DNA from 2 places in the Paenibacillus sp. QJM3NY_38 genome. Region 2 is predicted to be linked to the other one. Evidence: riboswitches for the same ligand, from Rfam matches in the RefSeq annotation. Region 2 holds a riboswitch; the other holds the start of a gene.
What was found. Region 2 has a riboswitch for cyclic di-AMP ahead of AC0VZ8_RS20160 (C40 family peptidase). Riboswitches for the same ligand answer to the same signal wherever they lie in the genome.
Positions count from the first base shown of each region.

Region 1 (14,833 bases), 2.1 Mb from region 2:
TTTGATACCTATTTATCTTGGTATTCGAATGTTCTTTACCAAAGAGGAAGATGAAGCAGAGGAAGCACTCGAGAAATTGGGTGATGTAAAGTCTCAATTATCCGGTAATCGTTTTTTTGGTCCATTGACTGCTAAGGTAGCAGCGATTACCTTTGCAAACGGTGGAGATAACCTGGGAATATATATCCCTTTTTTTACAACCCAAAGTAGTGATTCACTCATCTATATCTCGATTGTTTTCTTGGTTATGGTAGCTGTCTGGTGTTTCTTGGGTTATCGTCTAGCGAGTTTCCCAGCTATTGTGAAGATATTGCAAAAGTACGGTAATGTTATCATTCCAATCGTTTTTATCGTTCTGGGTATATCCATCATGCTTCATGGTGATGTTTTAGATGTTGTCAGAAGCTTATGGAATTAATAATACAAAATTTTTATAAACGAGATGGAGGAGATTAGGATGAATCAAGCAAATCAGCACTTTGAATTGTTGGTAATTGGCGGAGGATCAGGTGGATATGTGGCTGCAATCAGAGCAGCTCAGCTCGGGAAGAAAGTATTATTGGTTGAAAAGTCTGAACTAGGCGGCGTTTGTTTGAATTGCGGGTGTGTACCGTCCAAAGCGTTGATCTCGGCAGCACATAAACACGAGCATATGCATAATTCGGGAATACCCGGATTAACAGCAAGGAATATTGAAATTGACTTCTCCCAAATTCAGCAATGGAAGCAGAAGGAAGTCGTTGATCGGCTGAAGTCAGGTATCCAGTCGCTGATGAAGAAAAATAAAATTACGGTTATCAAAGGGGAAGCAACATTCATTAGTGACCGTGAAGTACAAGTATCTAATAAGCAGGAAAGCTATCATGTTCATTTTGAAAACTGTATCGTCGCTGTAGGCTCTCGTCCGATTGAATTAAAATCATTTCCTTTCGGAGGACGTATCCTATCCTCGACGGAAGCTTTAAGCCTCACTGAAATTCCAAAGCGTATCATTATCATTGGTGGAGGCTATATCGGTATTGAACTTGGACAAATGTATGCAAAATTCGGAACAGAAATCACGGTACTAGAAGGATCCAGTACCATATTGCCAGGATTCGAAAAGGATATCACACGCATTATAAGTAAGAACTTAAGTTCGTTGGGTGCGACTGTGTATACGGATGCGATGGCACAGTCAGCTGAGCAAATGGAGAAAGAAGTCACCGTATCGTTTACAGTAAATAATGAAGAAAGACAAGCGACGGCTGATTATGTACTGGTTACAGTCGGTCGTAGACCCAATACGGATGGTGAACTTGGTCTCGATAAAATTGGTATCAAAATAGGAGAACGAGGACTTGTTGAAGTCAATGAGTCAGGTCAAACCAGTTTACCACATATATACGCGATTGGAGATATTATTCCAGGACCGGCGTTGGCTCATAAAGCTTCATATGAAGGGAAAATCGTAGCAGAAGCCATTGCAGGACTTCCAAGTATTTTTGACTATAAAGTGATTCCTTCCGTTGTATTTTCTGATCCGGAAATCGCTTCGGTCGGCCTAAGCGAGTACGAAGCTAAAGAGCAAGGCTTTGATGTGTTGACGGGTAAGTTTCCACTAGCTGCAAACGCACGCGCCTTATCTTTGACCTCAGCTGAAGGGTTTGTAAAGCTAGTAGGGGATAAGAAGACAGGCCTGGTGTTAGGTGGACAGATTGTAGGGACCAATGCATCCGATCTGATTCCGGAGATCGCATTAGCCATTGAACTGGGCTCAACCTTAGAAGACGTTGCGCTTACAATACATGCTCACCCAACACTTGGTGAATTGACTGCAGAAGCAGCTGAAGTGGCTCTTGGACATCCTATTCATATTTAGTTTGCTGTATATTGGCTTTTTGACAACCATCCGTAACTGAAATATGATAATACTCAAATGAGTATGAGATTGAGGTGTTACACATGTCAACAGAGGATACCTGCGATATATTTTGTTACGATGAAGATAAAGTGAGACGTGTTAAAGCAAAGTTGAGTAATCATGATTTTCAAAATATGTCCCAAATTTTTAAGGTCATTGCCGATCCTACACGGTTAAAAGTCGCCTATGCCTTATGCGATGAGGATGAGTTGTGCGTTTGCGATGTGGCCAATATTATTGGTTCTACAATGGCGACAGCATCCCATCATTTACGACTGCTTAGAAATATGGGGATTGCGAAATACCGCAAAGAAGGAAAACTTGTGTTTTACTCACTAGAAGATATGCAGTTAAAGCAGCTGATAAAGCTAGCTGTAGACCATCAGTCAGAAAGTATTCAGTTTTGAGCCTATAATCATCCAAAGAGGACCAGTTCTGTTCAAATGAATCTGTAAATTTTGTGATTTCTCATATTAATTGACGAATAGAAACGGGTAGATTGAACTCACTTAGAGTGCAGATCTTCCCGTTTCTTTGTTCATTTCCTTGTCGAGTCCTAAAATTAAATGGTAAATACACATATTATATTCAGTTCAGTAAGTTGACAAACAATTGTAATAACCAGTAATCTTTAATTTGTAATATACTATGTTGTGTAGTCTTTTAACTGTTTGATATGGAAAAGGAGTTTTGCCATTGATGAACCAGAGTGTATTAACACATTTTAGTTTTTCAGAATTATGGGGTCCGCTCGTATTTTTTATAACCGTTTTATTATCTGTAATCTACTTGTTATATGTTGGTCCATTACGTAACCGCTTTTATGAAAGTGAACCAGTTAAAACCAGACAAAAAATATTGTTTATTTCAGGTTTGTTTACGTTTTATATAGCGGTTGGAAGTCCCATCAATGCGTTTAGTCATCATGTGTTATTTAGCGCTCACATGCTGAAGCAAGCTTTATTATACTTTATTATGCCGCTGTTTTTTTATTTAGGTACGCCATCATGGTTAATACGCCCTTTATTAAATTCCAAGTTTTCCTCGAAGTTTCTCTCATTTTTTAATCAACCTATCTTAGCCATGTTTCTATTTAACTCTGCTTTATCCTTATATCATTTCCCAGTTGTTTTTAATAAGCTGATGGAGATCCCATTCCTAGGAGGCTTATATCATGTTTTGTTAGTAATTGCATCATTTCAGATGTGGTGGCCACTTATGTGCCCTGTACCAGAACTTGATAAACTATCGAATGTAAAAAAGTTAGGGTATATTGCAGCGAATTCAATCCTGTTATATCCAGCATGTGTAGCCATAATTTTTGCCGGCAACATTCTCTATGATCCATATGTGAATGCTCCCCAACTATTTTCATTTTTGAGTCCAATTGATGATCAGCAATTAGGCGGAATTATTATGAAAATGACGCAAGAGGCAGCATTTGTAGTCACACTGGCAATCATTTCTGCAAGATGGTACCGAAAGGAGAAACATGATGACCCCATTGAAGTTGCTGAAGCTGTATATGACTCACCGAATCAACGTAATAACTATTAATTACGATTATTGATGGCTTCTCGTTGTAGAAAGGAAGTTAACTCATGGGCCCAGAGAACTTGACTCTATGGATAGCATTTGCAGCAGGATTTTTGTCTTTTATATCTCCTTGCTGTCTTCCGCTCTATCCATCCTATATATCTTACATTACCGGAATTTCTGTTAAGGAGTTAAAGGATGGTAAGGGGATCATGCAAAAGAAGGCTTTTGCTCATACCATATGCTTTATGCTAGGATTCTCTGTCATTTTTTTCGCATTAGGGTTATCAGCCAGTTTAGTAGGAGATTTGTTCTCGAATAATCGCGAATTGATTCAAAAATTAGGTGGATTATTAGTGATTGTAATGGGATTAATCATGCTAGGAGTTATTCAGTTACAGATTTTAATGAAAGATAGGAAGTTTCAATTTAAGCATAAACCGTCAGGATATCTTGGATCGATATTAGTTGGATTATCATTCTCTGCAGGATGGACACCGTGTATCGGACCCATTCTTTCAGCCGTTTTAGCTATGGGAGTAACAAACCCTGAGAAGGCAGTGGGTTACATAAGTGCATATACATTAGGGTTTGGGATTCCGTTTCTCATTATGGCCTTTTTTATTGGCAGATTAAAATGGATCTCAAAATATTCTTCACTAATGATGAAAATTGGCGGGGCGATGATGGTTCTTACCGGAATATTGCTTTACACAGATCAAATGACCAAAATCACCATATGGTTAATCGGGCTATACGGCGGGTTTACAGGTTTTTGATGTAGTTCGAGATCTGGAATTAAGGCGGTGATAAACATATAAAACGGCAAGTAAGCAAACATCTAAAAAAAAAAGCAACTAAACGAATAAATAGCTGAGGTGAAACATGAATAATAAGAAGAAATCATCAAAAAATCTAGTTATTTTCACCATCATTTTTGTGGGCCTGGTGGTAGCTTTGGTATTGTTAAACCAGAACAGCCAACCATCAAATCGTTCGGAAGGGGTATTTGACAACCCACCGGCCACGGAAAACCAGCCTACTCTAGGTGACAAAAACGCAAAGGTATCTATCGTGGAGTTTGGAGATTATAAATGTCCCTCCTGCAAAGCCTGGGGAGAGAATATAATGCCACAACTCTCGAAGGACTTTATCGAAACAGGAAAAGCATCATTCTCCTATATTAATGTTCTTTTTCATGGTGATGAGTCAAAAACAGGCGCACTTGCTGCAGAAGCAATACTACTGCAGGATCCTGACGCATATTGGACATTTCATCATGAAGTATTTAATGCACAACCTGAAACAGAGCAGCATGATAACGCATGGCTAACCCCAGAAAAGGCGCTGGAGCTTGCTAAAGAATATACACCTAATATCGATCTAGCGAAGCTTAAAGAAGATATGGGAAGTAAGCAGATCGAAGACCAAGTTGCTTTAGATGAGGAATTAGTCCGTGAATATAATGTACAACAAACACCCACGATTATGATCAATAATGTTATGGTAACGAACCCGTTTGATTATGAGGAGATATCATCCTTAATCAATGCGCAACTGAAGGAGTAGATGGGAGGGGATCGAGTAGTGGTACGTGACAAAACAATATATTTAGCTTGGGTTGTAGCACTTACAGCAACGCTTGGAAGCCTCTATTTTAGCGAGATAAGGGGGTTTATTCCTTGCGAATTGTGCTGGTATCAGAGAATACTAATGTATCCACTCAGTATCATTCTTGGAATTGCGGCCTTTTACAGTGAGACAAGCATAAAAAAATATGTGCTTCCATTTTCGATTTTTGGAGCATGCGTTTCCTTATTTCATTATTTGGAGCAGAAGGTCCCTGGATTTGCAGCAATCAAGCCCTGCACGAACGGGGTGCCGTGTAATGTACAATACATTAACTGGTTCGGTTTTATAACCATTCCTTTTCTCGCCTTAGTAGCATTTATTTTAATTACAATTTTAATGGCACTCACAAGATCTGAGACTGGTGTGAGTCCAAGATTAGGTTCCTAGCTAAAAAAACACCAAAACGACTACTAGAATCAGTACTAGTGAGATAATAGTTGTCAGCGTTGCACCAAGTAACCAGGACACCTTGTTCTTTACAAAAAGGGATAACAGTAAGTGAATGATAAACGGACTGATATAATGTGCTATCAAATGAACGGTTTTGTTGAAATGAATAAAATAGATATCCGTCAGAAAAACGATACTAATCATAGTAAACAGTAACAGTGAGCTTAAGATGATAATCCTAGGCTTGAGAAGTGAAAGAAAAGAATCATTGTTCAACATGTATCGCCTTCCTTATTTAAATATAGGATGTTTAATCGAAATTTCATCATTAATTATGAACTACTCAATATTATCGGTTACTAACGATATGGGATTGAGGTGAAAGGGTTTGTTCGATGCGATTAGTCCAATTGCATTTCGATTAGGGCCAATCCAATTATACTGGTACGGAATTATCTTAAGCGTAGCAGCTCTCATTGGTCTAATCGTTGTTATTCAAGAAGGCAAGCGGTATCAGATCCATCCAGGGTTCTTTTTGGATATGGTGCTAGTTGGCGTGCCGTCGGCTATCGTCGGGGCTAGAGCTTACTATGTCATATTCAAGTGGGAAGATTACCGCGATAACTTTTGGGACGTTTTCAAAATATGGAACGGTGGAATCGCCATTTACGGAGCTTTAATCGGAGCGATCGTTGCTATGATTTTTTTCTTTCGTATACGTGGCTATAATTTTTGGCGTATTGCAGATCTATGTGCTCCTGGTTTGATTATAGGACAATTGATCGGGCGTTGGGGAAATTATATAAATCAAGAAGCTCATGGAGGGCCAGTATCTGAGGATTTTCTTAGGACAACACTACACTTGCCTAACTTTATTGTCGATCAAATGAATATCGAGGGTGTCTATTATCATCCGACCTTTCTGTATGAGTCCATTTGGAATTTGGTTGGTTTGTTGTTGCTCTTATGGTTGAGACGCCAGCCTTTTCTACGTTCAGGAGAATTATTTTTGACTTATTTCACTTGGTATTCCATCGGACGGTTTTTTATCGAAGGACTGCGTACCGACAGTTTAGCCTGGTTTGCCTCTAACTGGCTTGCAGATTTGATGAAATTACTTTGGTCACCGATGGGGCTTATGTTCCAGGAAGGCGAAATGAGTTATGGTACAGTTCGTGTCTCGCAGTTGTTAAGTGTCTTGATTATCCTAATTGCTATTTGCCTCATGGCACACCGAAGGTTTAGAAAACATCAGGAACGATATGCAGACCCAATCGCCAGTAATAGATCTTGATAAATTTAATACAAGAGCCAGTCGAACTTGGTTCAACTGCTATTTTAAATTTCGAGCCTTTGCAAAAGTATTACAATATTGTTTTATTTGTTTCTGCGTTCAAAACGAATTCTTTTCGAATACATGTGATGAATAAGTCCGATAGATACGGGGATTTGAACAAATATGAACATTTATTAATGGATTTAATGAATTATTAAGATAAGATTGACAATAGGAAAAAAATAGACTACATTATGTAGGGTTACAAAATATTAATAAATTATGCCGAGTTTCGTTTTTGAAAACGGGGGAACCATTTTTGGGTGAATTATTCTTGTAGTACAGGGAGTATAGGGATCCTTCTACCGAACCCTCAGCTAACTCCGTAGGCATTGAAGGGAGAAAACATCTTGAAGAAAATTTTACTGTCATTGTTAGGGTCTGCCATTATATTGTCTTCGGGAGCAACCGGTGCGTATGCAGATAATCAACCTAAGTTGACTACTGAAGTAAGTAAAGTCGTTGGAACTCCATATAAATGGGGAGGTACAACTTCAAGTGGTTTTGATTGTTCCGGCTTTATTCTGTACATTTTTGATAAATTCAATCTAGATTTACCACGAACATCAAAAGCCCAGGCCAAAGTTGGCACTCCCGTGTCTAAAGCTAATCTGAGACCGGGGGACTTAGTTTTTTTTAATACAAGTGGCAAGGGAATATCTCATGCTGGAATTTATATCGGTAATGGTCAATTTGCACATTCGTCCAGTAGTAAGGGTGTAAGGATAAGTAGCCTATCAGAATCCTATTACAAACAACGTTATGTAACAGCAAGAAGAACCATTAGTCAAAAGAGTTACACGATGATGGTCGGAAGTTACAACTAAATGGTTTTTAATGAACAAGTCCATGAGAATGAGGACTTGTTTTTTTATGATCAGTGAAATTTAACAATGCAATTGATGAATGAATGTTCATATGATACTTTAAATAAAACGACTATAGGAGGTAAAATCTTTATATGTTAGATGTTATTGTCATCGGTGGAGGTCAGGCCGGGCTTGCGGCTGCTTACTATCTCAAACAAAAATCTGTGGATTTTCTCATCCTTGATGGTCACAAGGAGGTTGGTGACTCTTGGAGAGATCGCTATGATTCTCTTCATCTGTTTACGCCAAGAATGTATAATAGTCTACCAGGTGTTCCCTTTCAAGGTGATCCTCAGGGTTTACCACATAAAAATGAGGTTGCCGATTATTTGAAAGATTATGCGAATCGTTTAGAGCTTCCTATTCAAAGTAATACACAAGTTACATCATTAACCATGAACAATGGAATCTTTGAAGTCTCCACATCGGAGGGTACATTTAGATCAAAAAAAGTTATAGTAGCCACCGGTCCTTTTCAGAAGCCACTAGTACCTTCTTTTCATGACAAGCTTGGTGATGCAGTTATACAATTACATTCTTCTGAATATCGAAATAAGAACCAACTCAAGGAAGGGGTTGTTCTTGTTGTAGGAGCAGGAAACTCTGGGGCCCAAATTGCCAGTGAGTTGGCAGATGATTTTGAAGTGCATCTGTCTGCAAGCGGTGAGATCCAGTATAAACCGTTACATATTTTCGGGAAGAGTATTTTTTGGTATTTCGACAAGGTGGGCTTTTTAACAGCAAACCGCAAAAGTAAGTTAGGTAAATGGTTGCATGCAATGCCAGAACAGATCTATGGAAAAGAGTTAAAGCTGCTCATTCAACAAGGAAGGATAAGACTTCATGTAAGGACCGAAAAGATAGTAGATCAAAAGGTGTATTTTCAGAACGAAGAATCTCCCATACATATCGAAAACATTATCTGGGCTACAGGTTTTAAACGTGATGATCACTGGATAGATATAGAAGCGGCATTTAAAGATGGGTATATCGATCATATAGAAGGTGTATCTGTTGTAAAAGGGCTCTACTTTGTTGGCTTACCGTGGCAAACATCTAGAGGATCAGCACTGCTTGGATGGGTGAAGTATGATGCTCAGCGAATTGTTGAGCACCTGCTGAGAGAATAAAAATGGGGTAGAAGTAGTTCGGGACACTTTCTTCTGACAAAATTCGGTTTGTTAATCGTAATCCTTTCGTTTTTTGTGCCTTTGCTATAAAATAAGTGGTAATGGTAAATAGGATGGTGATTACAGAATGGAGCAGAAGGATCCCTTGATTGAAGATTGTGACACATCATGTTTTGGGTCTGAGGCTGATTTAAAACAAGTTAGGGCCGGAATGATTGATGAGCATGCAGCTGTTCAAGTGGCAGACTGGTTTAAAGCATTCAGTGACCCTACTCGGGTTAAATTGATCAATGCTTTATTGCAGAAAGAATTATGTGTCCATGATCTTTCTGTATTACTCGAGATGGGACAGTCAGCGATCTCGCATCAACTGCGATACCTTCGTAATATGAGGATCGTAAAACGTCGTAAAGTGGGCAAGACGGTGTTTTATTCATTGGATGATACGCACATCGAGCAAATTTTTACACAAACCCTACAACATACAATGCATGGAGATTAACATGAAAGCACCCGCAGTCAGCTGCTGGTGCTTTTTTTGATGTGTTTAAAAGTCTTCACCTAATTTAGAGGAGATTGTACGAAATAATTGACAACTAAGTTTTCATTTGAATATAATGAGTTTAAATAACATATGAATAATTGTTCATGTGTTTACGGAAAGATTGGTGGAAAGGAGAACATACGATGGAAGCTCAACAACAAAGGGTTAAAAAAGAATTGATATTAGAGGGACTAGATTGTGCTAACTGTGCAATGAAAATCGAAAATGGTGTTAAGAAAATTGAAGGTGTAACTTCCTGTTCCGTTAATTTTGTAACGAAGACACTAACGATGGAAACTGCGACCGGACAGGTTGAAAACATTGTATCAAAAGCCAAGGAGAAAGTGAAAACACTAGAGCCTCATATCCGAGTGATTGAAAAGAACAAATCTGCAGCAGGGGCATCACATTCAGAGGACACTCACGGTCATGAAGATGATCACGGACATTCTCATGACCATGGAAATGAGAATACGAAAAGGATGTTAATTCGTTTATTGTTTGGTACCGCTATTGCAGCGGTTGGCTTATTGTCTTCTTTCTCCGGTTATTTAGAATTTGCACTGTTTGTAGTAGCTTACATTGTTATAGGTGGAGATATAGTCCTTCGGGCAGCCAAAAATATTGTTCGCGGACAGGTTTTTGATGAAAACTTCCTTATGACAATAGCAACACTTGGTGCTTTCGCCATTCAGGAATACCCTGAAGGTGTCGCCGTGATGTTGTTCTATCAGGTAGGGGAGATGTTCCAAGGGATCGCTGTAAATCGTTCTAGAAAGTCAATCAGTGCTCTTTTAGATATTCGACCTGACTATGCAAACCTTAAAATAGGTAGCGATACAAAACGTGTATCTCCGGAAGAGGTTAAGATCGGTGACTTTATTGTCGTAAAGCCAGGCGAAAGGGTACCTTTGGATGGTAGGGTCATTGAAGGGATGTCAGCAGTGGATACCTCTGCATTAACTGGTGAATCGGTTCCACGGGAAGTTGAACCAGGCAATGATGTCTTAAGTGGATTTATAAACAAAAATGGGGTTTTAACTGTGGAGGTTGCCAAGGAATTTGGTGAATCTACAGTTTCGAAAATTCTGGATCTAGTTCAGAATGCCAGCAGTAAAAAAGCGCCAACAGAAAATTTCATAACAAAGTTTGCCCGCTATTATACGCCAGTGGTGGTCATTATTGCGGTATTGCTTGCTGTGGTACCTCCTCTTATTATAAGTGGAGCCACATTCTCTGATTGGATTTATCGTGCTTTAGTATTCTTAGTTATTTCATGTCCTTGCGCTTTAGTTGTTTCAATTCCGCTCGGATTTTTTGGTGGTATTGGAGCTGCTTCGAAAAAAGGGGTATTGGTTAAAGGAAGTAATTATCTCGAAGCTCTTAATGATGTAAAATACGTTGTTTTTGATAAGACAGGGACCCTTACAAAAGGGGCATTTACCGTCACCAATATCCAACCTATCGGGGCAATATCTAAAGAGGAGTTGCTCAAATATGCAGCGTATGCTGAAATGCACTCTACCCACCCGATTGCAGAATCTATAAGAGCAGCATACGGTCAGGAAACACGTGAAGAAGAACTGGAAGGATACAATGAAATATCTGGTCATGGCATTCAAGTAAAGGTTAGTGGAAAAGAAGTCTTGGCTGGTAATGCAAAATTAATGAAGAGAGAACAAATTCCATTTGATCAACCTGAAGATTTAGGTACTATCGTACACATTAGTATTGATCGAGCTTATGCAGGATATATTGTCATTTCGGATGAAGTGAAGGAGGATGCTGCAGAGGCTATTCGCTCATTGAAAGAACTGGGCATTAAGAAGACAGTTATGTTAACCGGTGACTCCAAAACTGTAGGAGAAGATGTTGGACGCAAGCTCGGATTAGATCAGGTTCACGCTGAGCTGCTTCCACAGCATAAAGTAGAAGAAATTGAAAAGCTGGATCAACAGAAGACAGCAAAAGAGAAAATCATTTTTGTTGGAGATGGGATTAACGATACACCAGTATTAGCTAGGGCTGATGTAGGAATTGCAATGGGGGGTCTCGGTTCTGATGCAGCCATTGAAGCTGCAGATATCGTCATTATGACAGATGAACCATCCAAGATCACTTCAGCGATTCAAATAGCGAAGCGGACAAGAAGAATCGTGTGGCAAAATATTATTTTTGCGCTGGGTGTCAAAGCCGTGTTCTTGTTACTTGGAGCCTTTGGCATTGCAACGATGTGGGAAGCTGTGTTCTCCGATGTAGGGGTAACACTCCTCGCTGTATTAAACGCAATTCGTGTCATGAAGAGTTAAGCTCAAAGAGCCCTAAGCGGCTCTTTTTTTATTTCTTAACCATAGCAGTCCTATAGCCAGCTTCGGATGCTATCTCCTGGCATCAGGATATAAACCATCTAACAATAAAGAGCATGGTTGTGAATATTCTGAGGCTGATCTGTGTTGAAAAGGTGAATAAAGCGTGAAAGAGTTATGACATTCCGCATAAAAGACTACAATGCGTAGTCTAAATTATATACAATGGTTTAAGCACATATAAGTCGACAGCGAGGAGTGAAGGAAAGATAACTAATGAGTACGATCCGACAACCATAAAACGTATATCTTGAATTTATGAGAAAGGGGTACTTCATGAAAATAAAATGGGCAGCTTTATCATTGATCTTTATTTTTGCCACTGTTCTGACCGGTTGTGAGCCACTTAAGGTCTTAGATCCAAAGGGACCACAAGCTCGTACAACAGCTGATGTCATTATGATATCTATTTGGACCATGGCGATTGTCGTTTTGGTTGTGATTGCGCTTTATGTTTTGATTATTAGGAAGTATCGAGCCTCTAAGCAAAGTGAAGAGTATGAACCTCCTCATATTGAAGGAAGTCTCAAACTCGAAATACTCTGGACATCGATCCCCATATTAATCGTAGCCTTCCTTTCGTTTGTAACGGTGAAATCCACTTATGAAGTGGAGGCTATCCCTAAAGGATATAAGGAGGAGCCTTTAGTCATATACGCATCTTCTTCCAACTGGAAATGGCATTTTAGTTATCCTGAAGAAGATATCGAAACCCTAAATTACTTATTTATCCCGACTGACAGACCGATTCAATTCAAACTGTATTCTTACGGACCCATATCGAGTTTTTGGATTCCCCAGCTCGGTGGACAGAAATATGCCATGGCTGATATGGTAAACACTTTAAATCTTGCAGCTGATGTGCCAGGTGAATACACCGGCCGTAATGCTAACTTCTCTGGTGAAGGGTTTGCTCAACAGACGTTTAGCGTAAAAGCACTTTCTCCAGAAGAATATGATGATTGGGTCACTGAAGTTAAAGCAACAGCTAAACCTCTCACCGAAGAGAAATTTAACGAACTGCTCGAACCAAGACATCTTGGACAGTCCACATTTACAGGAACACACTTAGGCTTTTCACCACCTCCAGCAGGGCACCATCCTTCAACCAAAGAAACGGATTCTAAAGGTGATCCTCCAACTGAAGAGATAGGCAAACAGAATCCTGATGAAAGCAATATGAGTAACATGAACCATTGAGTTCAGCAGAAAGGAGACAGGAGCATGGATTTTTTCGATCGATTTGCCGTCCCCAACCCGGGGCCGACAATTTATGCCTCAATGGTTGCTATAGCTCTTACCGTTTTCGCAATAATCTTTGGCTTAACCTACTATAAAAAATGGGGTTACATATGGCGTGAGTGGCTAACCACGGTTGACCATAAACGTATTGGTATCATGTATCTCATATCTGCTCTGCTGATGTTATTCAGAGGCGGCGCAGACGCGATTATGATGCGTGCACAAACGGCCGTACCTGATAATAATCTTCTTGGAGCCCAAGAGTATAATGAAATATTTACAACCCATGGGGTTGTCATGATTATTTTTATGGCGATGGCATTCATTATGGCTTTAATGAACTTTGTGGTGCCACTTCAGATTGGCGCTCGGGATGTTGCATTTCCGAGGCTGAATGCTTTAAGTTATTGGTTATATTTTTCCGGTGCCATGCTATTTAACATTTCTTTTGTAATCGGTGGATCTCCTGATGCTGGTTGGTCATCTTATTTCCCTCTTGCCGGGAACGAGTTTAGCCAGTCCGTAGGAACGAATTACTATATGTTCGCTCTTCAAATTTCGGGCATTGGTACTTTAATAACGGGTATCAACTTTATCACGACGATATTAAAAATGAGAGCACCAGGTATGACCTTGATGAAGATGCCTATGTTCACATGGTCTGCGCTGATTACCAACCTTATTATTGTGTTTGCGTTTCCCGTACTAACCATTGCGCTCATCATGGGGACAATGGATCGACTATTTGCCACCAACTTCTTTACAACGGCAGATGGCGGTATGGACATGCTTTGGGCTAATTTGTTCTGGGTTTGGGGACATCCAGAAGTATACATTTTAATCCTGCCGGCATTCGGTATTTATAGTGAGATTATTTCTACCTTTGCTCGACGTAATCTCTATGGCTATAAATCCATGGTAATATCCATGGTTGCCATCTCTGCTCTTTCATTCTTAGTCTGGGTACATCATTTCTTTACAATGGGCCAGGGAGCGCTCGTGAACAGCATCTTCTCGATTACGACCATGGCTATAGCCGTACCGACGGGGATCAAGATATTTAACTGGCTATTCACCCTTCGAAAAGGAAAAATTGTTTTTACGGTTCCCATGCTGTATTCCTTAGGGTTTATCCCCATTTTCACAATTGGTGGAGTAACCGGCGTCATGCTGGGAATGGCCAGTGCGGATTATCAGTACCATAACACCATGTTCTTAGTGGCTCACTTCCATTTGGTTATTATTCCAGGAGTCGTTTTTGCGATGCTTGCGGGTCTTACTTACTGGTGGCCAAAAATGTTCGGATTTATGCTAAATGAGAGAATTGGGAAATGGGCATTCTGGTTTATTGCGGTAGGTGTTTGTGTAACCTTCTTCCCTATGTTTATCTCTGGCTTGGACGGACAGGCAAGACGAATGTACACATATTCAGAGTCTACCGGATTTGGTCTGTGGAATATGATTTCATTTATTGGAGCAATTGGGCTTTTAATCGGATTTGTACTTATCGTGTATAACATCTATTACAGCACTCGCTTTGCATCAAGAGATATTCCGGCTGATCCTTGGGACGCTCGATCATTAGAGTGGGCGACACACAGTCCAGTACCTGAATACAACTTTGCTGTAATTCCAACGGTAAATTCAACTGAAGCGTTCTGGGATTATAAGAAGAAAGGATTCAAACTTTTCAGAAATAAAATAGATCAAATTCATATGCCGAATAATAGCGGATTACCATTCATCATGGCGATTATTTTCTTCGTATGGGGATTTGCACTAGTGTTCGCGATGTGGGGCGTCGCCATTGCAGCTACAATCGGAATTTTTGCTTGTTTGGCTTATCGCTCATTTGAAAAAGATGATGGACATTACATCCCAGTTG
Region 1 covers NZ_CM149665.1:6,480,587-6,495,419, reverse strand. The annotation lists gene AC0VZ8_RS30165 (CadD family cadmium resistance transporter) at 1-418, shown strand, start outside; gene lpdA (dihydrolipoyl dehydrogenase) at 452-1,861, shown strand; gene AC0VZ8_RS30155 (ArsR/SmtB family transcription factor) at 1,945-2,310, shown strand; gene AC0VZ8_RS30150 (cytochrome c oxidase assembly protein) at 2,603-3,460, shown strand; gene AC0VZ8_RS30145 (cytochrome c biogenesis CcdA family protein) at 3,505-4,218, shown strand; gene AC0VZ8_RS30140 (DsbA family protein) at 4,325-5,008, shown strand; gene AC0VZ8_RS30135 (disulfide oxidoreductase) at 5,009-5,458, shown strand; gene lgt (prolipoprotein diacylglyceryl transferase) at 5,850-6,755, shown strand; cyclic di-AMP (ydaO/yuaA leader) riboswitch at 7,011-7,144, shown strand; gene AC0VZ8_RS30125 (C40 family peptidase) at 7,148-7,624, shown strand; gene AC0VZ8_RS30120 (flavin-containing monooxygenase) at 7,759-8,796, shown strand; gene AC0VZ8_RS30115 (ArsR/SmtB family transcription factor) at 8,924-9,298, shown strand; gene AC0VZ8_RS30110 (heavy metal translocating P-type ATPase) at 9,445-11,649, shown strand; gene qoxA (cytochrome aa3 quinol oxidase subunit II) at 11,983-12,906, shown strand; gene qoxB (cytochrome aa3 quinol oxidase subunit I) at 12,931-14,833, shown strand, end outside.
Region 1: linked by a shared signal. The riboswitch ahead of AC0VZ8_RS30125 (C40 family peptidase) and the one ahead of AC0VZ8_RS20160 (C40 family peptidase) in region 2 are both predicted to bind cyclic di-AMP.

Region 2 (14,833 bases):
ATCAGCCCGAAAGCGCTCAAAGAAAGTGCTGACATCACGAAGAATCCTGTAGGTACGGCAGCATACAAGTTCAAGGAATGGATTCAAGGTGACCGCCTTGTTGTTGTAAAGAATGAGGATTACTGGCAAGAAGGTCTTCCGAAGGTGGACAGCATTACGTTCAAACCGGTACCGGAGAACGGTTCCCGGATCGCGATGCTGAAAACGGGCGAAGCGGACTTCATTTATCCTATGCCGACTGAGCAGGTGTCCGAAGTAGAAGGTGATTCCAATATCGTCATTGACAAGATCGATTCCACGATCGTTCGTTATATCACCCTTAACACCATGAAGAAGCCTTACGACGATCTGAAGGTTCGTCAAGCCATCAACTATGCAATCGATAAAGATGCTTACATTAAAGTTGTTAAATCCGGACTGGGCTCGAAGTTGAAGTCTTCCATGTCTTCCATGACACAGCACTATTCCGAGCAATCCGGTTATGATTACGATCTGGAGAAAGCAAAATCCCTCTTGGCGGAAGCAGGCTATCCGGACGGATTCGAAGCAGAGCTCTGGGGAGAGAATGATTCCGAAACGATGAAAGGCATGCAGTTCATTCAGCAGCAGCTGGCTCTTGTCGGAATCAAAGTCGACGTGAAATCGATGGAGGGTGCAACCCTGTCCGACCAGATTAACTCGGCTACGCCGGAAAACGCAAAAATTCAAATGTGGTATGTAAGTTGGTCACCTTCGTCCGGTGATGCTGACGGCGCAACCAAAGGTCTGTTCAGCAGCGAGTTCTTCCCTCCGGCTGGTTCCAATACCGCTTACTATAAGAACGACAATGTAGACCAATGGATCAAGGATGCCAACGCATCCGTCAAAGCTGAGGATGCAAAAGAAATCTATGCCAACATCCAAAAGCAAATCTGGGAAGATGCTCCTTGGGCATTCCTCGGGGTCGATCAGGTCATTACCGGCAAGAGAGCTTATCTTGAAGGCGTTAAAGCCCTTCCGGACGGATCGATCAGCGTGATCAACGCAGAAGTCAAATAATCAGGCAGCGAAGAGCTTGTTAAACGTATACCTTGTGGTGGGCCGCCTCTTGAATCAATAAGGAAGCGGCCCATCGTATTTTAAAAGCAGGCATGTTGAAAGGAGGCACATCCTTTGGGAAGATATGCAATTCAGAGGCTGCTGGGTGTTATCCCGCTGTTGTTCGTTGTATCCATTCTTGTATTTATGTTCATTCACCTTATTCCTGGAGATCCGGCACGACTTGTTGCAGGTAAGGATGCCACCCTTGAGGAGATCAACGGGATTCGAGAGCAGCTAGGCTTAAACTTGCCGCTATGGCAGCAGTATGTGAACTACATGAGTGATCTGTTGAAGGGTGACTTGGGTGTATCTGTTACTTCCAATCTGCCGGTAACGGACATGTTGGAAAGCCGGTTTTTCCCGACCATTGTCCTGACCTTTACCAGCCTTGGCTGGGCATTGGTTATTGGTCTGATCATTGGTATCATATCTGCCGTCAATCGCGGAAAATGGCCGGACTATATCGGAATGTTGACTGCAATATCCGGTATTTCCTTGCCAGGATTCTGGCTTGGTCTTGTACTGATTCAAATTTTCTCCGTTGAGCTGGGTTGGTTTCCAACAGGCGGTGTCGACAGCTGGCAATCCTATATTCTGCCTTCTTTTACGCTAGGGGCCGGGATTATGTCCATGCTGGCGAGATACTCCCGTACGTCGATGCTCGAAACGATGCGCGAGGATTATGTCCGGACCGGACGCGCGAAGGGTCTGCGGGAATTCGTCGTTGTCGGAAGGCATGCGCTGCGCAATTCCTTGATTCAGGTCGTAACCGTTGCAGGGCTGCAGTTCGGATTTTTGCTGGGCGGTTCGGTTATGGTTGAGACCGTATTCAGTATTCCCGGCATGGGGCGTCTCTTGGTAGATTCCATCGCGTTCCGGGATTACACCGTGATTCAAGCGCTTCTATTGCTGTTCGCAGCCGAATTTATCCTGATTAACCTGATTGTTGATTTATTGTACGGTGTACTGAATCCAAAAATCCGGTATGCATCGAAATAGGAGGGGGAACCCATGAGCGACAATTCAACAGTGACGGTCCATTCCTCCGTACCGGAGGATATGCTTGCAAAGAGCCAGGCAACTGGCAAATTCAGAGCGTTTACATCTAAATTCATGAAGCAAAAGCTTGCCGTAATATCAAGCGGATTTATCTTGTTACTACTTGTGCTGGCGGTGATCGGTCCGCATATCGTTCCGTATCCTCCGAATGAGCCCAACTACGATGCGATGATGCAAGGCCCGTCGGCTGCCCACTGGGCGGGCACGGATGAGTACGGCCGCGATATTCTGAGCCGCTTGATTGACGGAACACGGTTGACCATGGCGGTCAGCTTAAGTGCTGTATTCATATCCGCAGTTCTTGGCACGATTCTCGGCCTGATCAGCGGCTATTATGGCGGCTGGATCGACCGTCTCATTATGCGGGGCAGTGACGTCATGTTTTCCTTTCCTGACCTGCTGCTAGCCATTGGAATCGTAGCGATTTTGGGGCCGGGATTATCCAATGTGGTGATCGCGGTGGCGGTCTTTGGCACACCGTCGTTTGCCAGAATTATCCGAAGTGTAACACTCTCCGCGAAGGAGTCTTTATATGTAGAGGCGGCAAGATCGATGGGGGCCAAGCATAACCGGATTATATGGAAGCATATTTTTCCCGAGACGGTTCCCAGCATCATCGTCAACGTGTCGATGCGAATCGGCGGCGCCATTCTGGCAGCTTCTTCGTTAAGCTTCCTCGGACTCGGGGCCAAGCCGACAGAACCGGACTGGGGCGCTATGCTCAGTATGGGACGCGATTACTTAAGTATTGCACCGCATATCGTGTACTACCCGGGACTTCTGATATTCCTGACTGTGCTTGCATTCAATCTGATCGGTGACGGACTGAATGATGCCCTTGATCCGAAGACCAAAAACTAATAGGGGGGATAGATCGTGACGCAAACATTGCTTGAAGTAAAGGGTCTCAAAACGGAATTCAAACGCGATGGCTCATCGGTGCTTGCCGTAGCAGGGGTCGATTTTCACATCAATAAAGGCGAAGTGCTTGGACTCGTGGGTGAATCCGGATGCGGCAAAAGCGTGACCTCCCTGTCCATCATGAGACTTCTTAAGGATACGCCCGGCCGAATATCCGGGGGCTCGGTAAGTTTTGAGGGCAAGGATCTCGTACAAATGTCGGAAAAAGAAATGCGCCGTTATCGCGGAAACGAGCTGGCCATGATCTTCCAGGAACCGATGACATCCCTGAATCCCGTCCTTCGTATCGGGAAACAACTGGAGGAATCCATCATGCTGCACTTGGGATATAGCCGCAAGAAAGCGCGGCAGCATGCCATCGACTCCCTCAAACTAGTCGGCATTCCGCGGGCGGACGAGGTCGTGGATGACTATCCGCACCAATTGTCCGGCGGTATGAGGCAGCGGGTCATGATTGCGATGGCGATGTCCTGCAATCCGAAGCTGTTGATTGCCGATGAGCCGACCACGGCCCTTGATGTCACGATTCAAGCTCAGATCCTGGATCTGATGAACCGACTCAAGACCGAGCAGGAAATGGGCATGCTGCTCATTACCCATGACCTTGGCGTCGTGGCCGAAATGTGCGACCGGGTGGTTGTTATGTATGCAGGCAGGGTCGTGGAAGAGGCAACGGTTGAAGAGCTGTTCGAGAACCCTCAGCATCCATACACCAAAGGGCTCATTCATTCAGTGCCCAAGCTTCGACAAAAGGTACGCCGTTTGGAATCCATTCCAGGGAATGTGCCGGATCTGCGGAACATGCCGCAAGGCTGCAAGTTTGCTCCGCGATGTCCGTTCGTCATGGAGCAGTGCCTCTCCCAGGAGCCGGAGCTTCTCCCTGTCGCACATGATGAACATCGCAAGAGCCGCTGCTGGCTGACACAGGAAGGTCACACGAAGGGAGGAGAAACCGCATGAAAGAAACACCTCTATTAGAAGTAAAGAATTTGCAGAAATCATTCACGGTGAAAAAAGGATTCTTCGGTACATCCAAGCAGCTTCGTGCCGTGGATGGAATCTCCTTCGCGATCCATAAAGGCGAGACCTTCAGTCTGGTTGGCGAAAGCGGCTGCGGCAAATCGACCACCGGCCGCCTGGTGACCCGTCTGCTGACGCCGAATAGCGGCGAGGTGCTGTTTAACGGAACGGATATTAGCGGATACAACGAGAATCAGATGCGCCCGCTGCGCAAAGACATGCAGATGGTCTTTCAGGATCCGTACGCCTCTCTTAATCCAAGGATGAAAGTCAAAGAACTGGTAGCGGAGCCCTTGCTGATTCATACCAAGCTGAGCACCAAAGAGCGGGACAAACTGGCCTGCGAGCTTCTGGAAACGGTCGGATTAAACAGTTTCCATGCCGAGCGTTTTGCTCATGAGTTCAGCGGCGGTCAGCGGCAGCGGATCGGCATTGCCAGAGCGCTGTCCGTGCGTCCGAATCTAATTGTTGCCGACGAGCCTGTGTCCGCGCTGGATGTTTCCATCCAATCGCAGGTGCTGAACCTGCTGCAGGATCTTCAAGAGGAATACGGCCTGACTTATCTGTTCATCTCCCATGATCTCAGCGTGGTTGAGCATATCAGCGACCGAATCGGCGTCATGTATTTGGGAGCGCTCGTGGAGACCGCCGATAAAGATACGCTGTATGATCGCCCGCTGCATCCTTACACTCAAGCGCTGCTATCTTCGGTACCCGTTCCGGATCCGAAGCAGAAGAAGGAACGGATCATTCTGAAGGGTGATCTGCCTAGTCCGGTGAATCCTCCGACAGGCTGCCGCTTCCATACACGCTGTCCTTCCTGCATGGAAGTGTGCAAACAGATTACGCCGGTCTATCGTGAGGTTGAGCCGGGCCATCAGGTGGCATGCCATTTATATGACGATGAAATCATGAAAAACGCTTAACAAACGCTTAACAGCGATGATTCTCTTATAGAGGAGGGAAGGCTCGATGAACATCACAATAGATGAAGCTCACCTGGCAGATACTTCGATTTATGTGGTTTATGAGGGCGAGGAGTCTCATTTTCGTTTAACGGAATCTCGAAAGCAGCGCATGACGCTGACGTGGTTCTTTGGCCGCTCCGATCAAGAAGCGGATGATCTAATTGTCGGCATGGGGCAGCGTTCAAAGCTGACGTTGGAGCAAGTGCGCAGAACAGGCGCATCAGCCGCGAGAGCATTGCTCAAGGAGAATAAAACAAGCGCAGCGCTGATTCGCCCCTCAGTCCGCGGCGTCGGGGCATCTTCCCGGATTTCGATAGAGGATGAACTCCAGGCGTGGGTTGAAGGCTGGATGTATGGACTATATCAATTCAATAAGCATCGCGGGGTCACGGCCAATCTGCAATCCCTGTCTCTTCATCTTCGACTGGAAGACTGGGAGGGGCTTTCCCGTGAAGATCTGGAAGCCATTATACAGACGGCAGAAATCCGGATCGAAGGGACGCAGTTCACCCGTGACCTGGTGAATGAGTCTCCGGAAACGTTAAATCCGGAAGCGTTCGTAGCGGTTGTTGAGGACCGTTTCAAGAAGGCACCCGTTCAGCTACATGTGTATCGCGGACAAGAGCTCCATGATCGGCAGATGAACGGTCTGATCGCCGTGGGAGCCGGCAGCAAGCATGAGCCTGCCATGATTGAGATTGCCTATAATGGGGCGGGTTCCGAGAAGGAGAGCCCTCATATTATACTCATCGGCAAAGGTGTAACCTTTGATATGGGCGGTATGAACGTTAAAATCGGCCGAGACATCAGCGATGCTCGTATGGATATGGGAGGCGCTGCAGCGGTCGTGGGTGCCATGGATATTCTGGTATCGCAAAAAGCTCCGGTACGCGTAACGGCGCTGATCGCCGTTGCGGATAATTTATCGGGACCGGATGCGATGCTACCATCTTCCGTCGTTCATTATCCGAACGGTTTAAGCGTTCAGGTCGCCAATACGGATGGGGAGGGCAGATTGATCATTGCCGATGCACTGCTGCATGCAGCGAATCTTGGCGCAGATAAAGTGATTGATATCGCAACCCTCACCGGTAATGTCGGAGCCGCATTGGGCTTGGAGATTGCGGGCATCTGGGGCGACCCACAGATTACGGCCGATTTGGTTGAGATCGGTGAGCGTAATGGAGAGCGCGTATGGCCTATGCCGCTGATGGACGAGTACGAATCAGAGCTTAGAAGCGATTATTCCGATCTGAAAAATGTCGGTACGTCCACTTTGGCTGGCGCTATAACGGCTGCGCTGTTTATCCGTCATTTTGTGGCGGATTCCATGGAATGGGTGCACATCGATATGGCGGGCACGGTCCAGTATAAACGGGAATTCCCTCATTCCGCAGCGGGTGCTACCGGATACGGCGCGAGATTGCTCGCGGATTATGTGGAGAAGCAGTTTTCCCATGCATAAAGAATCAACTTCAATAAGGAGTGACGATGATGCTGCTTGAAATAATCGCAACATGCGTGGATGATGCCATCACAGCAGAGCAGAATGGCGCGGACCGCCTGGAATTGATCACGGCGATCACCGAAGGCGGGCTTACGCCGGGAATCGGGCTTGTAGAAGAGGTTGTGAAAGCCGTTCAGATTCCTGTTCATGTCATGGTCAGACCTCATAGCAGATCCTTTGTGTACAACGAACATGATATAGCTACCATGATCGCGGAGGTGAAGGCGATCCGCAAGGCAGGCGCAGCTGGCGTAGTAATCGGCATGCTGACTCCGGAAGGAAAGATTGACGAGGTCTCCTTAGTCAAAATGCTGGAATGGACAGGGGATATGCAGGTCACGTTCCACCGGGCTTTTGATGAATTGGAGGATCAGTTCGAAGGGCTGCGTACATTGCAGAAATACCGGTCGGTTACCCGCGTCCTAACGTCTGGCGGACCGCAGCCTGCACCGCAAGCCATCCCGAGAATTCGGGAGCTCGTGGAACATACGGAAGGAAGCGAGCTTAAAATATTGGCAGGCAATGGCCTGAAGTGGGAAATCATACATGATTTTATCGACCAGACCGGCGTGAGCGAGGTGCATTTCGGCTCCGCTGTCCGGTATGGCCGATCAGGGCTGAAGCCCATTGATCCGGTTGAGCTGCGATCATTGGCTGACAGCTTACATCAATAGAAGTAGCAAACCTATCGGAAACAGGTGAACAAAAATTGCAAACCGTATTGAATAAACAGCAAGAATTTGTGGTTGGCGTTGACCTTGGGGGTACGAAGATCGCGGCAGCGCTCTTTGATTCCGAAGGACAGCTGCTGAACCGGGAGCAAATGGAGACGGCAGGAGCCCGTACGGCCGAGGAAGTGGTTACGAGAATTACGAATATGATTCGCAGCGTCTCGGGCGGCCAATCGCTCCGAGGGATTGGCATGGCTTCGCCGGGAACGGTTAACAGCCGGGAGGGCATTGTCATTCACGGGACGAATCTGCCGCAATGGACGAATGTTCCCCTCAAAGCATGGATGGAACGTGAGCTGCATACGGAAGTTCAGGTGCTGAATGATGCTAATGCAGCCGCATGGGGAGAGTATGTAAGAGGTGCTGGAAGAGGGGCGACGAACATGGTGTACGTGACGCTGAGCACCGGTATCGGCTCAGGCATCGTGCTGGATGGGAAGCTGTTCCTGGGCAGCAGTTCCTTTGCTGGGGAACTGGGACACCATATCATTGATCCCAGCGGTCCGCAGTGCAATTGCGGCAGCCACGGCTGTTGGGAGGTATTTGCTTCTGGAACAGCCATCGGACTCGCAGCATCCCAGCGAATGCTTACCCAGCCAAGTGTCATATCAGAACTGGCTGCAGCTGATGCGGGAGTGAACGCCAAGCATGTATTCGAGGCCAAACGTCTTCAAGACCCCGTTGCAGTGGAGGTCATTGATCGTGCCATCTATTACATGGCGCTTGGACTGGTTAACGTCATTCACAGCTTTAACCCCGATCGCATCGTCATTGGCGGGGGTGTGAGCAGAGCTGGTGAGCTGTTGTTCCCGCAGCTGCGGGAAATGACGGATAAGCTGGTCATGCCGTCCTATTTAGGGACGTACGAGATCGTTCCTGCAGGACTTCGGGACGATGTTGGTCTGGTTGGAGCTGCGGCTTTGTTCCAGTAGCATAGGCCTGAAGAGAATGATACGAATAGGATCAATGATAAATAGATACCAGAAAGAGCGCTCGGAATGACGACGTAGTATCAAGTTACCTAGCTAAAGAGAAATCAACAAAAGCCGCCCTTCTGAGGGCGGCTTTCCAATTATTTATAGAGAGAGCGGGAAACGGAGCGATCATTTATTTGCGTCATAAGTCCGTAACAAGTAACAAGTGATAGGAGTGAACCGTAAACCGTCATCCGTTTGCACTTGAGTCGATTTTTTTGGTTTCTGGTTAGGTTTGTTTGTATCCGACAAACAATAAACGGTTGCTCGCACTTTCCCGCCCGCCGGCGGAAACCGCCGGCTCCAAACCCGCACGTGGGGTGACCTGCAGGCTTGGAGCCGGCGGCTGTCGCTATTCCATGTACTTGGATGCGTCAAACGTAATCAGAGATGTATGATTGGCATGCTCAATCAGCGAAGAGAGCTTGGTTACCTCGCGTTCCTTCTTGCGGGCTTGCGCCTGATAAGCCTCCGGATCATATAAGGCGACGTTGAACAGCGTTATGGCACCGTCTCCGCTGCCACGGCTGCTCTGGCGCTCCAGCTTCTTGCGGGAGCCGAGTTGGGCAAGCTGTCCAATATCGCTGCGTATTTGTTTGGCCAGCTCGATCGCTTCCATGATCGTAATGTCGGAGCCGTTCCAGGGAATAGTCTGCGTGGTATTGGAGATTGCCATCAGCAAATCCAGCTTCCTATAATCCGCCGAGGCCGCTTCGATTTCTTCCGTAATGGCATCCACGCTGCGCGTAGGGTATTCCGCCGTCTCCCCTTTTTCAATGATCGTGCTGCTATTGTTCAAGCGTTCCGACATCAACTGATTGATGAGACGGTTAATTGCTGCCCGGACAGCTAGTGCTTCTGCCATCGTTATTTGACTCATAAGTGATGGATCACCTCTTTAATTTCATTCTATTATGTAAACGTAAAGATTTGTAAAAAGTTGCTAGATTAATTAAAAAAGCAGCGCGAAAAGAAAAACAGAGTTACATAATTGTCATGACTGAGTGAGAGGGTGAACTAAAATCCGACCGAAATTCTTCATCATTACGACAGCTCCGAACATAAAACGATAGATTTTTAGGATATGATTGACAGCATCCTTGCTTGTATACTATATTAAGAGAAGGTTACAAAACGTTAATGAATTTTGCCGAATTTCGTTTGTGAAAACGGGGGAACCGTCTTGGGTGAATTACTCTTGTATAGAGAGTATAGGGAACCTTCAACCGAACCCTTAGCTAACTCCGTAGGCATCGAAGGAGAGAACATATTTTGAAGAAGTTTGTCATCACCTTGCTAGGGTCTGCAATTATTTTTTCTTCTGGTGCCGTTTCAGCATTTGCTGATCAACAACCGAATTTTCAGTATCAAGTGAAGCAATTGGTAGGAACTCCATACAAATGGGGCGGAACAACTACCAGCGGGTTTGATTGCTCCGGATTTATACTGTACATGTTTAGAAATTTCGATATTGATCTTCCGCGCACTTCCCAAAGCCAGGCTAAAGCGGGCGAACATGTGGATCGTGAAGATCTGCGGGTTGGAGATTTGGTATTCTTCAATACAAGCGGTAGCGGAATTTCCCATGCAGGCGTATACATTGGTGACGGACAATTTGCACATGCTTCCAGCAGCAAGGGAGTCAGAATCAGCAAGCTTAGCGATTCCTATTACGAGCCGCGTTATGTCACGGCACGTCGTGTTTTGAGTCAAGAAAACTATGCAAAGCTGGTAGGAAGCGCAAGCTAATTGGATAACGCAGCCATTTAGGGTACGATACATAACCAGAAAGCCTGACAAAGGGATGACCTTGTCAGGCTTTCTTTTTTAGATATTGGAAAGTATAAACTTCGAAGCTTGTGACTTTCTGATATCGCAAGAAAAACTTCTACTAACTGCGGTCTGTCATCTGTGAAGGTACGTCGATAGACGCTTTTCTTACTAAAAGCTATCATCCCACAAGGGGGTGTTCGGTTACTCCTTAACAACAGAGGCATTCACGGCAGCTTCCATTCCATTGTTATAGAGGCGGAACAAGCCTAGGCGCCAAAAAGCAGCACCTTTCAGGTCATAACGTTTGGCCAAGCCGAGTTTATCGTCCACGGAAGTGGCGGTTTCGCTAAATAGGCTGATGCCGAGGAGGAGCTTCTGCTTCGGGACGCCTGCTTGGAGTGCCGACTGAATCGCTTGGTCCACCATACTGTTCGGTTCGGGAACCTGAGATTTGGTTCCGACCGGATTGTACTGATAAGCCATAACAATCAGGTCATCGGCGATGGAGGCCAGTGTTTTGTAATCATAGCCTTTATAAGCGCTGTTCAGTGGCGGCACCGCTAAGGATAGGGCAATGTCATGGGGCAATGCTGTCTTCAATTGCTTGACATAATCATTGAGCAGCTTCTGCTGTTTCACCGCATCCAGTTTAAAACCGAGCCCTTCAAAATCAAGCACAACTCCGCCAAATCCGTTCTCCGCTACCGCGGCTGTGATGCCTTCAATGGACTTTTGGCGCAGGCTGCTGTCGCTCAGAACTTTGGTTAATTCACCATTTCCGTCCAAGGCGTAAACCATAAGATATGGTTTAATCTCCCGATCTGCTGCGTTTGCCACAATCGATTGCGGCGTAACGTCGCCGGCCGCCGCAGGCAGACGATACTCGTCGCCTTGAAGTGTAAACTGACCTTCCCGATCAATGCGGCTCCAGCCGAAGGCGACTGAATTCATGGAGGCTACGAGATCCCGCTCTTGGAAAGATTGCAAAGCGTAAAAGGCTCTCAAATGCATTTCGCGCTGCGGCGACACGAGGGAGACCGTGCGAGTCGCCTGATTCCAGCCCACATTAACGCCGAATTGGCTGCTGAATGAGCTCAGCGGAATCAGAACGCGGCCTTCCCGCTGGACAGGGGGAGCGGCCAGCTTCACTTTTTTACCGTTGACGGTTGCGCTCGAGCTCCCGACTTGAAGCAGCACTTCCGTCGTTTGACCCTTCACCTCGCCAATGGCCTTCACGGTTTGCGTCTTGCTATTCCACGTGATTTGAATGCCCAGTGCTTCTCCAACCGTCCGGAATGGAACGTAGGTGACCCCTTTGTCAACCCGCGGAGCCGTATCGAAGGTTAGCGTAACGTCATCCAGCTTTACCGATATGGCAGGCTCTGCATGTACCTGGCTAACATGGGGGGTGATGCCGAGCAGGGATAAGGCAAGAACGGCAGCAGCAGCTGTTTTTCCTATTTGTTTGTGCAGCATGCTTATGTATTTCCTCCGATCCATTAAAATAATAGAATGATTTCATAGAATATGGAATTGGGTCTAGCATACGTTAGTATAGCAAAATTTTCATAGAGTTCCAATTCCATGATGTCAATGTCATAGAATCGATAAGAGTAAGCATGTTGAATTTTTAAACTTTCCAGTATAATAAATGAAGGATTTGATACATAACCTGATGATGACATGCATAGGGGGATAATACGGGTGTTTAAATTCTGGAAGAAGAAAAAGGGCGGGGATAGCGGAGACAAAGCCTCGATCCCTGCAGCGGAAGAGATGATGGAAGCCGTACCGGATCCGATCATTGAACTTGCAGGCCGTGAGGTTCGCCGCAGCGTGGCGCCTGTTCTTGGCATGACGGTGCTTGATCTGGCCGAGCGGAATGAGGTGGACTGGAACTCTTTTTGCAAAAGAGGAACTTGTGCGCGCTGCCGCTGCATGGTGGTGGAGGGAATCGAATATTTGTCCGAGCCCAGTCTGGCCGAAGAGCGGCGCCTGGATCCAGAAGAAATCGAAGAAGGCTACCGACTGGGATGCCAGAGCAAGATCGAAGCTGTCGGTCCCATCAAAATCAAGCATGCCCCATACTTTTGACGACATCGAAGGCAGATTGCCGTTCATATTTAAAAAGCAGGCAGCCGTACCACAACGGCTGCCTGATTTGCTGGAAAGATAAAATTGCAATCCCTTACTCCATACCCAGTTTGCTCTGTTCCCGGAACGAGCTCGGCGTTTGACCGGTAATTTTTTTGAATAACATCGAGAAGTACTTATCATTGCCGTAACCGACTTGGGAAGCAACCTCATGTACCGGCATTTCGGAATCCGCCAGCAGGCGCTTGGCCTCTTCAATCCGGCGGGATATCAAGTAATTGAAGGGGGAATCGCCGACTTCTTTTTTGAATAGATGGGATAAATAATGCTGACTGACATACATCGTATCGGCAATGTCCTTGAGACTGATGCTCTGGGTATAGTTGGTGTCGATAAAGTGTTTGGTCCGCAGCGCGATTTCGTTCTTGCCCTTCAAGGACTGGAATTGGTGTTTAACGTCCACAATGCGATAGATTACGGTAATCAATGACATCAGCAGGTTGGTGCTCAGCGTTTCATACCCCAGCACCTGCGAATCGCATTCACGGAGGATCTCGGAAAGATAGCTCTCCACTTTATAGGCGTATTTCTCACAGGATATGACTGGCTCCACATAGGCCGGGAGCAGCATTCCCTGGGGAACCCCTTCAATGTGAAGCGAATCCACGCCGCAGTAGATCACCTTGAAAGGTCCGTCCGTGATGGATCTTTCCTCATGAGGAATGCCGGGGTTATATATCGCGACATCGCCCTTGTGGAGTTCGTATATTTTTCCTGCAATCGTGAATTCTCCGCATCCTTCTACAACATAGATGATCTCGCAGAAATCATGAATTTGTGGCGGTCCATAAAAGAAGTCCTCGTCCACGACCTGCCCGGCAAAGAGCAGCTCCGGATTTTTGATGAAGCGGAAATGATCGCTTTTGCTATGCGAGATTTCAATCTTTGGCACGGTCTTGTCTCCCTCCTGGAAAGCAACATCCTCTACCTAATTATAATGCAAAACGCTGTTTCATGCGGAAATCGTTTACATCTGCTATTCGGGATGGTTCACTGTCTTGCTGAAATTAGGATCCGATATAACAAAATAGTGGGTTATCTCTTGCACCGAATCATCTTACAATGATGTCATAATCCTTATAGGGGGCGTTACATACATGACAATTGAAAACGATTACAGATGGCGGGACGGATTTCCGAGAATCGGGATTCGCCCTACGATAGATGGAAGACGGAGAGGGGTTCGCGAATCTCTCGAGGAACAGACCATGAATCTGGCAAAGGCCGTCGCCGAGATGTTGACGAAGGAGCTCAAATATCCGAACGGCGAGCCGGTTGAATGCGTGATTGCGGATACGTGCATTGGCGGAGTGGCCGAAGCGACTGCAGCCGCCAAAAAATTCAAAAATGCCGAAGTCGGCCTAACCATAACCGTTACGCCTTGCTGGTGTTACGGCACCGAGACGATGGATGTCGATCCTTCGCGTCCAAAGGCGGTATGGGGCTTTAACGGAACAGGACGTCCAGGCGCGGTTTACCTGGCCGCGGTACTGTCGGCCCATGCCCAGAAGGGGCTTCCTGCATTCGGTATCTATGGCGAAGACGTTCAGGATGAAGGGGATACTCGTATTCCGGACGACGTTCAAGAGAAACTTCTGCGTTTTGCACGGAGCGGTTTAGCTGCAGCGTACATGCGCGGACAATCGTATTTGTCCATGGGCTCGGTGTCGATGGGTATCGCCGGCTCGATCGTGGACGACAGCTTCTTCCAGGAGTATCTGGGCATGCGGAACGAATATGTAGATATGAGCGAGTTTACGCGCCGCTTGGAAGAGGGCATCTATGATCCTGAAGAATATGAACAGGCGCTTGCTTGGGTGAAGGAGAACTGTACGGAAGGACCGGATAACAATCCGGATCATCTCCAGAACAGCCGGGAGCGCAAAGATCTGGAGTGGGAAACCGTCGTCAAAATGACGCTGATCACCCGCGATTTGATGATCGGTAATCCGCGCCTGAAGGAGCTTGGCTTTGAAGAGGAGGCGCAGGGCCACAGCGCTATCGCTTCCGGATTCCAAGGTCAGCGGCAGTGGACGGATCATTCCCCTAACGGTGACTTCCTGGAGACGATCCTCAACTCCTCCTTCGATTGGAACGGCAGACGTTCGCCGTATATCGTGGCAACCGAGAATGACAGCCTGAACGGAGTCGGCATGCTGTTCGGATACCTGTTAACCAACACGGCACAGATTTTCGCGGATGTGCGTACTTACTGGAGTCCGGCTTCGGTAGAACGGGTTACCGGCTATAAGCTTGAAGGAAAAGCAGAGAATGGCATCCTGCATCTGATCAATTCCGGCTCGGCTGCATTGGATGGAACAGGCGAGCAGGAGTTAGACGGCAAACCTGCCATGAAACCATTCTGGGAGATCACGGATGAAGAGGTCGATCGCACGCTGAAGGCCACCCAGTGGAGACCGGCTAACTTGGAGTATTTCCGGGGCGGCGGTTACTCGACCGACTACTTGACGCGCGGCGGCATGCCGATGACGATGTTCCGTCTTAACCTGGTAAAAGGGCTTGGTCCCGTGCTGCAAATTGCCGAAGGCTATTCCGTGGATCTGCCGGCGGAGGTACACGACACGCTCGACAAGCGAACAGACCCGACATGGCCAACGACCTGGTTTGTGCCGAATCTTACGGGAC
Region 2 covers NZ_CM149665.1:4,380,619-4,395,451, reverse strand. The annotation lists gene AC0VZ8_RS20205 (glutathione ABC transporter substrate-binding protein) at 1-1,038, shown strand, start outside; gene AC0VZ8_RS20200 (ABC transporter permease subunit) at 1,153-2,079, shown strand; gene AC0VZ8_RS20195 (ABC transporter permease) at 2,092-3,000, shown strand; gene AC0VZ8_RS20190 (ABC transporter ATP-binding protein) at 3,016-4,020, shown strand; gene AC0VZ8_RS20185 (ABC transporter ATP-binding protein) at 4,017-5,006, shown strand; gene AC0VZ8_RS20180 (leucyl aminopeptidase family protein) at 5,053-6,513, shown strand; gene AC0VZ8_RS20175 (copper homeostasis protein CutC) at 6,543-7,229, shown strand; gene AC0VZ8_RS20170 (ROK family protein) at 7,265-8,218, shown strand; gene AC0VZ8_RS20165 (hypothetical protein) at 8,613-9,140, opposite strand; cyclic di-AMP (ydaO/yuaA leader) riboswitch at 9,399-9,529, shown strand; gene AC0VZ8_RS20160 (C40 family peptidase) at 9,533-10,009, shown strand; gene AC0VZ8_RS20155 (stalk domain-containing protein) at 10,235-11,509, opposite strand; gene AC0VZ8_RS20150 (2Fe-2S iron-sulfur cluster-binding protein) at 11,738-12,127, shown strand; gene AC0VZ8_RS20145 (AraC family transcriptional regulator) at 12,222-13,079, opposite strand; gene AC0VZ8_RS20140 (L-fucose isomerase) at 13,285-14,833, shown strand, end outside.